2 regions of the Enterobacter sp. fkY84-1 genome follow, and region 1 is predicted to be linked to the other one. Evidence: riboswitches for the same ligand, from Rfam matches in the RefSeq annotation. Region 1 holds a riboswitch; the other holds the start of a gene.
What was found. Region 1 has a riboswitch for thiamine pyrophosphate ahead of thiC (phosphomethylpyrimidine synthase ThiC). Riboswitches for the same ligand answer to the same signal wherever they lie in the genome.

Region 1 (3,405 bases):
GATCATCGCCGCGCCAATGCCTGACGTGAAGTGGTCATAGCCCGGCGCGATGTCGGTGGTCAGCGGCCCCAGCGTGTAGAACGGCGCTTCGTGGCAGTGCTCCAGCTCTTCGGTCATGTTGCGGCGGATCATCTGCATCGGCACGTGTCCCGGGCCTTCAATCATCACCTGCACGTCATACTCCCAGGCGATTTTGGTCAGCTCGCCCAGCGTGTGCAGCTCGGCAAACTGTGCTTCGTCGTTAGCGTCGCGGATGGAGCCCGGGCGCAGGCCGTCGCCCAGCGACAGAGAGACATCGTACGCGGCGCAGATTTCGCAGATCTCGCGGAAGTGTTCGTAAAGGAAGTTCTCCTGGTGATGGGAGAGGCACCACTTCGCCATGATCGAACCGCCGCGCGAGACGATGCCGGTCAGACGCTTCGCGGTCATCGGCACGTAGCGCAGCAGCACGCCCGCGTGAATGGTGAAGTAGTCCACGCCCTGTTCCGCCTGCTCCAGCAGCGTGTCGCGGAACGCTTCCCAGGTAAGGTTTTCGGCGATGCCGTTGACCTTCTCCAGCGCCTGATAAATCGGGACGGTGCCAATCGGAACCGGGCTGTTACGCAGGATCCATTCGCGGGTTTCGTGAATATAGCGGCCGGTGGAGAGATCCATTACCGTGTCCGCGCCCCAGCGCGTTGACCAGACAAGCTTTTCAACCTCTTCTTCGATGGAGGAGGTGACGGCCGAGTTACCGATGTTAGCGTTGACCTTCACCAGGAAGTTGCGGCCGATAATCATCGGCTCGGATTCCGGGTGGTTAATATTGGCGGGGATGATCGCGCGGCCTGCGGCCACTTCGTCACGCACAAACTCCGGCGTGATGTTCTCCGGCAGGCGTGCGCCAAAGCCTTCGCCCGGGTGCTGGTAGCGCAGCACTTCGCTGCGGATACGCTCGCGGCCCATGTTCTCGCGGATGGCGATGAACTCCATCTCCGGCGTGACGATCCCCTGGCGGGCGTAGTGCAGCTGCGTCACGCATTTGCCCGCTCTGGCGCGTTTTGGCGTCAGCAGGCCGGTAAAGCGCAGCGCGTCCAGACCGTCGTCGGCCAGGCGTTCTTTGGTGTATGCAGAACTGCGTACGCTCAGTTCTTCGCAGTCGTTACGCGCCTCTATCCACGGCTGGCGCAGCTTTGCCAGACCCTGCTGGACGTTGATAGCCACATCAGGATCGCCGTACGGGCCGGAGGTGTCATACACCGGCACGGCTTCGTTGTCTTCATACTGCGGATTCTCTTTGCTGCCGCCGATAAGCGTCGGGCTGAGCTGGATTTCGCGCATCGGGACGCGGATATCGGCCTGCGAGCCGGAAATGTAGATGCGTTTCGAGTTCGGGAAAGCGGTGCCTTCCAGGGTGTCGATGAAGTGTTGGGCCTGTGCACGCTGTTCGCGGCGGGTCAGTTTTGCAGTAGACATAGCTCATTCCAAAAGTGAAGGACATGGCTTGTCAGACGACGGATGAAGCAAGAGAGGATCGCCCGGGGGGCGATACAACAGCAGTGTGACTCTTGTTCCCTTCGCAGGTATTAGCCTGATCAGGTTCCGCGGATCCCGAATTAACGGTCTCAGCCCGGCTTTCGCTCTGGGCACTCCGACAAGATAAATCCCCCTCGTGAGAGGGGCGAATGGTTGTAAATTACTCGTTAACGATTAAGAACTCAAGCCGGGCGCGCGATGTTATCTTCGGGGCTGGCGTCCAGGACGAGGCTAATCAGCTTATCTTCCAGCGTGAATCGCTCTTCCAGCGCTTCGCCAAGGTCGGAAAGCGCCTGCTGGAACTCAAGATAGTTATCGTGATCGATGGCGTTCTCAAGCGTGGAATCGTAGTAATCCATGATCTGCTGGGTGTTGGCTTCCAGCAGCGGACAAAGCTTGCTGGCCGCTAAATACGGCGTTGTCCCTTCCATTTCGCGGATAATGCGTTCATAAATATTGAAATGGCCGTCGGACAGATAGTCGACCAGGCTCTGACAAAAATCATCTAGCGCTTTTTCATTCAGCCGCATAAACGATTCTTTGCCAGGCTTAAGACCGACCAGATTGTAATAAGCCACGAGTAGATGCTTGCGCACATGTAGCCAGCGATCCACCAGTTTGTTACTTCCTCTAACGCGCTCAGTCAGGCTTTCTAGCTGGTTTAACATGGTCGACTCCGCAAAGTGTAGGATTGAATCTGCTCATCCAGAATGTAACCACAATGCTAACAACATGTCAGTGAAGCGAAGGTAGTGCAATAGATATGGATCGTATTATTGAAAAATCAGATCTGGGTTGGTGGATCGTCAGTCACGAACAAAAATTATGGTTGCCCGGTGGAGAGCTGCCCTACGGTGCGGCGGAAACGTTCGATCTCGTGGGCCAGCCTGCGCTGAAGATCGGCGAGTGGCAGGGTGAACCCGTGTGGTTGATCCAACAATCGCGTCGTCAGGATATGGGATCCGTTCGCCAGGTGTTGGATCTGGACGTAGGCCTGTTCCAGCTGGCGGGGCGGGGCGTGCAGCTGGCGGAGTTTTACCGCTCGCACAAATACTGCGGCTATTGCGGCCATACCATGCACCCGAGTAAAACCGAGTGGGCGATGCTCTGCAGCCACTGCCGCGAACGTTATTACCCACAAATTGCGCCGTGCATTATCGTCGCTATCCGTCGGGATGACTCTATTTTGCTTGCACAGCATACCCGCCATCGCAACGGCATTCATACCGTGCTGGCCGGGTTCGTCGAAGTGGGCGAAACGCTGGAGCAGGCAGTGGCGCGCGAGGTGATGGAAGAGAGCGGAATCAAAGTGAAGAACCTGCGCTACGTCACCTCCCAGCCGTGGCCGTTCCCGCAGTCGCTGATGACGGCCTTTATGGCCGACTATGACAGCGGCGAGATCGTTATCGATCAGAAAGAGCTGCTGGATGCGAACTGGTATCGCTATGACGATCTACCGCTGCTCCCCCCACCGGGTACCGTGGCGCGTCGGCTGATAGAAGATACCGTAGCGATGTGTCGGGCCGAGTATGAGTAGTGTTACACTGAGGCCATGACGCTTAAGGAACTGCAAAAATGACCGAACTGAAGAACGATCGTTATCTGCGTGCGCTGCTGCGCCAGCCCGTTGATGTCACCCCGGTGTGGATGATGCGCCAGGCGGGACGCTATCTGCCAGAGTACAAAGCCACGCGCGCGCAGGCGGGCGATTTTATGTCGCTGTGCAAAAACGCCGAGCTGGCCTGTGAAGTGACGCTCCAGCCGCTGCGCCGCTTCCCGCTGGATGCTGCGATCCTCTTCTCGGATATTCTGACCATTCCGGATGCGATGGGCCTTGGCCTGTACTTCGAAACCGGTGAAGGCCCGCGTTTTACCTCTCCGATCAGAAGC
Region 2 (3,405 bases), 510 kb from region 1:
GATGGCCATTAAGGCGTTAGTGAAAATCACAATGCCATCGGCCCTTTCCGGCAGGCCGAGGGTGCTGTTGAACAGTAAAAAGAAGCCCGTCGCCAGCACGATGCCCGGCATCGCCAGAATCAGCATGCCCGTCAGCTCCAGCGCCTGTCCGGTTTTACGAGCATGACGCGCGTAGAGCTCACGGCTGCTCCACAGCAGCATCATGGTCAGCATAACGCACAGCAGTCCGGCAGCCAGCGCTATGCGTACCGAGGTCCAGGTCGCCTGCCAGAGAACGGGCTGTTGCAGGACGGACATAAGATTGAGGTTCAGGCCGTCAACAATAACGGCCAGCAGCGGCGGCAGCAACAGCAGCAGCGCCAGCGCGATCAGGATAACATCGCTGATGCGGCTGTGCAGGCTGTCCTGCGGATCGCGCCAGCCGGTTATTTGATGACTACCTGCGGGAATGGCTTTACTCAGCTGCTGGCTCAACAGCACCAGCACCAGACAGCACGCCATCTGGACTATCGCCAGCAGCGAGGCGCGACCGGGATCGTAGTCGTAACTCAGCGCCTGGTAAATCGCCAGCTCAATGGTGGTGGCCTGCGGCCCGCCGCCAAGTGACAGCACGGTGGCAAAGCTGGCAAAGCAGAGCATAAAGATTAATGCCGCCACGGGCGGGAGCTGGCGGCGCAGCCACGGCCATTCGACAAAACGGAAGAACGACCAGCCGCGCATGCCTAGCTGGGCGGCAATCTGCCGCTGCTCGCCGGGAATGTTCTCCAGCGCCTGCAAAAAGAGACGCGTTGCCATCGGCATATTGAAAAACACGTGTGCCAGCAGGATACCCTGCAGCCCGTAAGGCGAGAAAGACCATTCCAGACCAAGCTGGCCGAACAGCGAAGCCAGCCAGCCCTGGCGGCCGTAAACGCTCAGAATACCAAATACCGCTACCAGCACGGGCAGGATCAGCGTCATGGCGCACAGGCGCAGCAGGGCCTGCCTGCCGGGAAAACGCCGCCGATAGAGCGCGCGTGCAAGAAAAATAGCCGGGATCGCCGACAGCAGGGCAGAAAGAGACGCCTGCCAGAAGGAGAACCGGATAACGTGCCAGAGGTAGCTGTCGTGCCAGAGGGCGAGCAGGTCGCTCTCCGGCGCGTTAAACCACAGCGCAAGAAAGGCTCCCAGACTGACCGCCACCATGACGACGGCGGCGAGCAATCCGGGGAGTAACCAGCCGGGAATTAACGGCTGACGGCGCGTTGCCATTCACTTACCCATGCGGCACGCTGCGCGGCGACCTGCTGCGGCGTAAACTCCAGCGAGGTTTTCGGCTTGGTCAACTGCTCAAAACCAGTGGGCAGCGCAACGCTGGTGACCGGATACATCCAGTTGCCCGCTGGAATGGCGTTCTGGAATGCCGGTGAAACCATAAACTTCAGGAACTTCTCGGCCAGCTCCGGCTGTTTGCTGGCGGCGGTACGCGCGGCCACTTCCACCTGCAGATAGTGCCCTTCCGCAAAATCAGCCGCAGCATAGTTGTCTTTCTTCTCGGCGATAATGTGGTAGGCCGGGGAGGTGGTGTAGCTCAGCACCAGATCGCTTTCACCTTTCAGGAACAGGCCATAGGCTTCGCTCCAGCCTTTGGTCACGGTGACGGTTTTGGCGGCCAGCTTCTGCCACGCTTCCGGCGCCTTATCGCCGTAGACTTTCTGCATCCACAGCAGCAGGCCCAGGCCCGGCGTGCTGGTCCGCGGGTCTTCGTAAATCACGCGCCACTTCTGGTCGCTTTCCACCAGCTCTTTCAGGCTCTTCGGCGGGTTTTTCAGCTTGTTTTTATCGTAGACGAAAGCAAAGTAGCCGTAGTCGAACGGCACAAAGGTGTCGTTCTTCCAGCCGCCCGGCACGTTAACGGCCTCTGCCGCGACGCCGCTTTTGGCAAAGAGTTTGGTTTGCGAGGCGGCTTCCAGCAGGTTGTTATCCAGGCCGAGCACCACGTCGGCTTTGCTATTTTTCCCTTCCATGCGCAGGCGGTTGAGCAGCGAAACGCCATCTTCCAGCGCCACGAACTTCAGCTCGCAGTTGCAGTCGGCTTCAAAGGCTTTTTTGACGACCGGACCAGGGCCCCAGTCGGCAGAGAAGGAGTCGTAGGTGTAGACCGCCAGAACGGGCTTGGCTAAAGCGGGCAGCGCGAACAGCGCCAGCAGGGGGAGAACTTTTTTTAACACTTTGCACCTCAGGGTTGAGTGGCAAAGGATTTTGAGCGACAGCCTCAAATCCCTTCGCCGGCGTTATCCGGATCAGGTTCGACGGGTATTATCTCAGCGCACATCTGTGATGCAGCACCCCGTTGAGAACGGCGCTATTGTAATGATTTGGTGAATATTACGAAAGCGTTATGGCTCCGGGGGCGCAAACCAGGCGGATTTAAAATCAAACCAGCCCAGGGTGTTCATCCGCAAGCCGCGCATGCTGCGCTGGCCCTGGATCATCAGCCAGTGGTGGATCAGCGGGACGATCGCCTGCTCGGCCAGCAGCTGCTGGCACCATACGGCAAGATTCATCTCGCCCGCACGCCACAGAGCGGCATCCTGCTGCCAGTCCCGGTCGATGCAGTGCTGGATCAGCGGGACTTCATACAAATGCGAGAAGAGGGAAAAATCGAGCGGCAGGGTGAAGTTGGCGCTGTTCAGCCAGATATCGCTGGCGATTTCCCCCTGGTGCCATTCGTCATAGTCCACTTCCCTGATGTCCAGCCTGACCCCCTCCGCTGCCAGCAGTCGGGTCATGATCCTCGCGATAAAACGATGCTCAACATGATCGCGGTAGTAGGTCAGGGTGATGGACTCCAGCCCTGCGGGCTTGTCGCAGCGCGTTGGTCGGGCATGGTGCCAGCGCGGAAGCAGGCCGTACGCCGGGAACCAGTATGTCTGGTACTGCTCTTCCGCATGGTAGATAAGATTGGAAGGAGACAGCACGTGGCTGATCCACTTGCGGACAGCCGGGTTTGCCCCACGGTGGGTGCGGCGGTCAAAGAGGAGATAGTAGCAGCCCTCCTCCAGGCGGCTCTCCACGGCCTTTTCTCCGGTGGTGGGGCCTTCAAGCGTCAGCCCGCAGCTCAGGTCTTCATTGAGATCCGGCAATACCCACACGTTCACTTCGTCGATCAGCGCCCGATAGCCAAAGTAGTCATCGAACGCGCGGATTTTCAGCTGGTTGCTGTTATTGCGGGAGACGGAGTAGGGCCCGGTGCCAATCGGCAGGCTGGCAAAATTGTTCAATGATTCCCACTCGGCAGGCAAAATCATCGACGGCACATAGCCCAGCAGCCAGGGAAGCCACTTGTCCTGCTGCGCCAGCTCGATATCCAGCGTCCAGGCCGTGGGGGAGTGGATGCGCGAAATATGCGAGTAGAGCGGCAGC

Region 2: another riboswitch for thiamine pyrophosphate. It lies ahead of thiB (thiamine ABC transporter substrate binding subunit); the one in region 1 lies ahead of thiC (phosphomethylpyrimidine synthase ThiC).

Annotation. Positions count from the first base shown of each region.
Region 1 is NZ_CP169393.1:222,931-226,335, forward strand. It holds gene thiC (phosphomethylpyrimidine synthase ThiC) at 1-1,455, opposite strand, end outside; TPP riboswitch at 1,535-1,643, opposite strand; gene ACEPLT_RS01035 (Rsd/AlgQ family anti-sigma factor) at 1,698-2,183, opposite strand; gene nudC (NAD(+) diphosphatase) at 2,279-3,052, shown strand; gene hemE (uroporphyrinogen decarboxylase) at 3,091-3,405, shown strand, end outside.
Region 2 is NZ_CP169393.1:733,483-736,887, forward strand. It holds gene thiP (thiamine/thiamine pyrophosphate ABC transporter permease ThiP) at 1-1,251, opposite strand, end outside; gene thiB (thiamine ABC transporter substrate binding subunit) at 1,227-2,210, opposite strand; TPP riboswitch at 2,242-2,342, opposite strand; gene sgrR (HTH-type transcriptional regulator SgrR) at 2,379-3,405, opposite strand, start outside.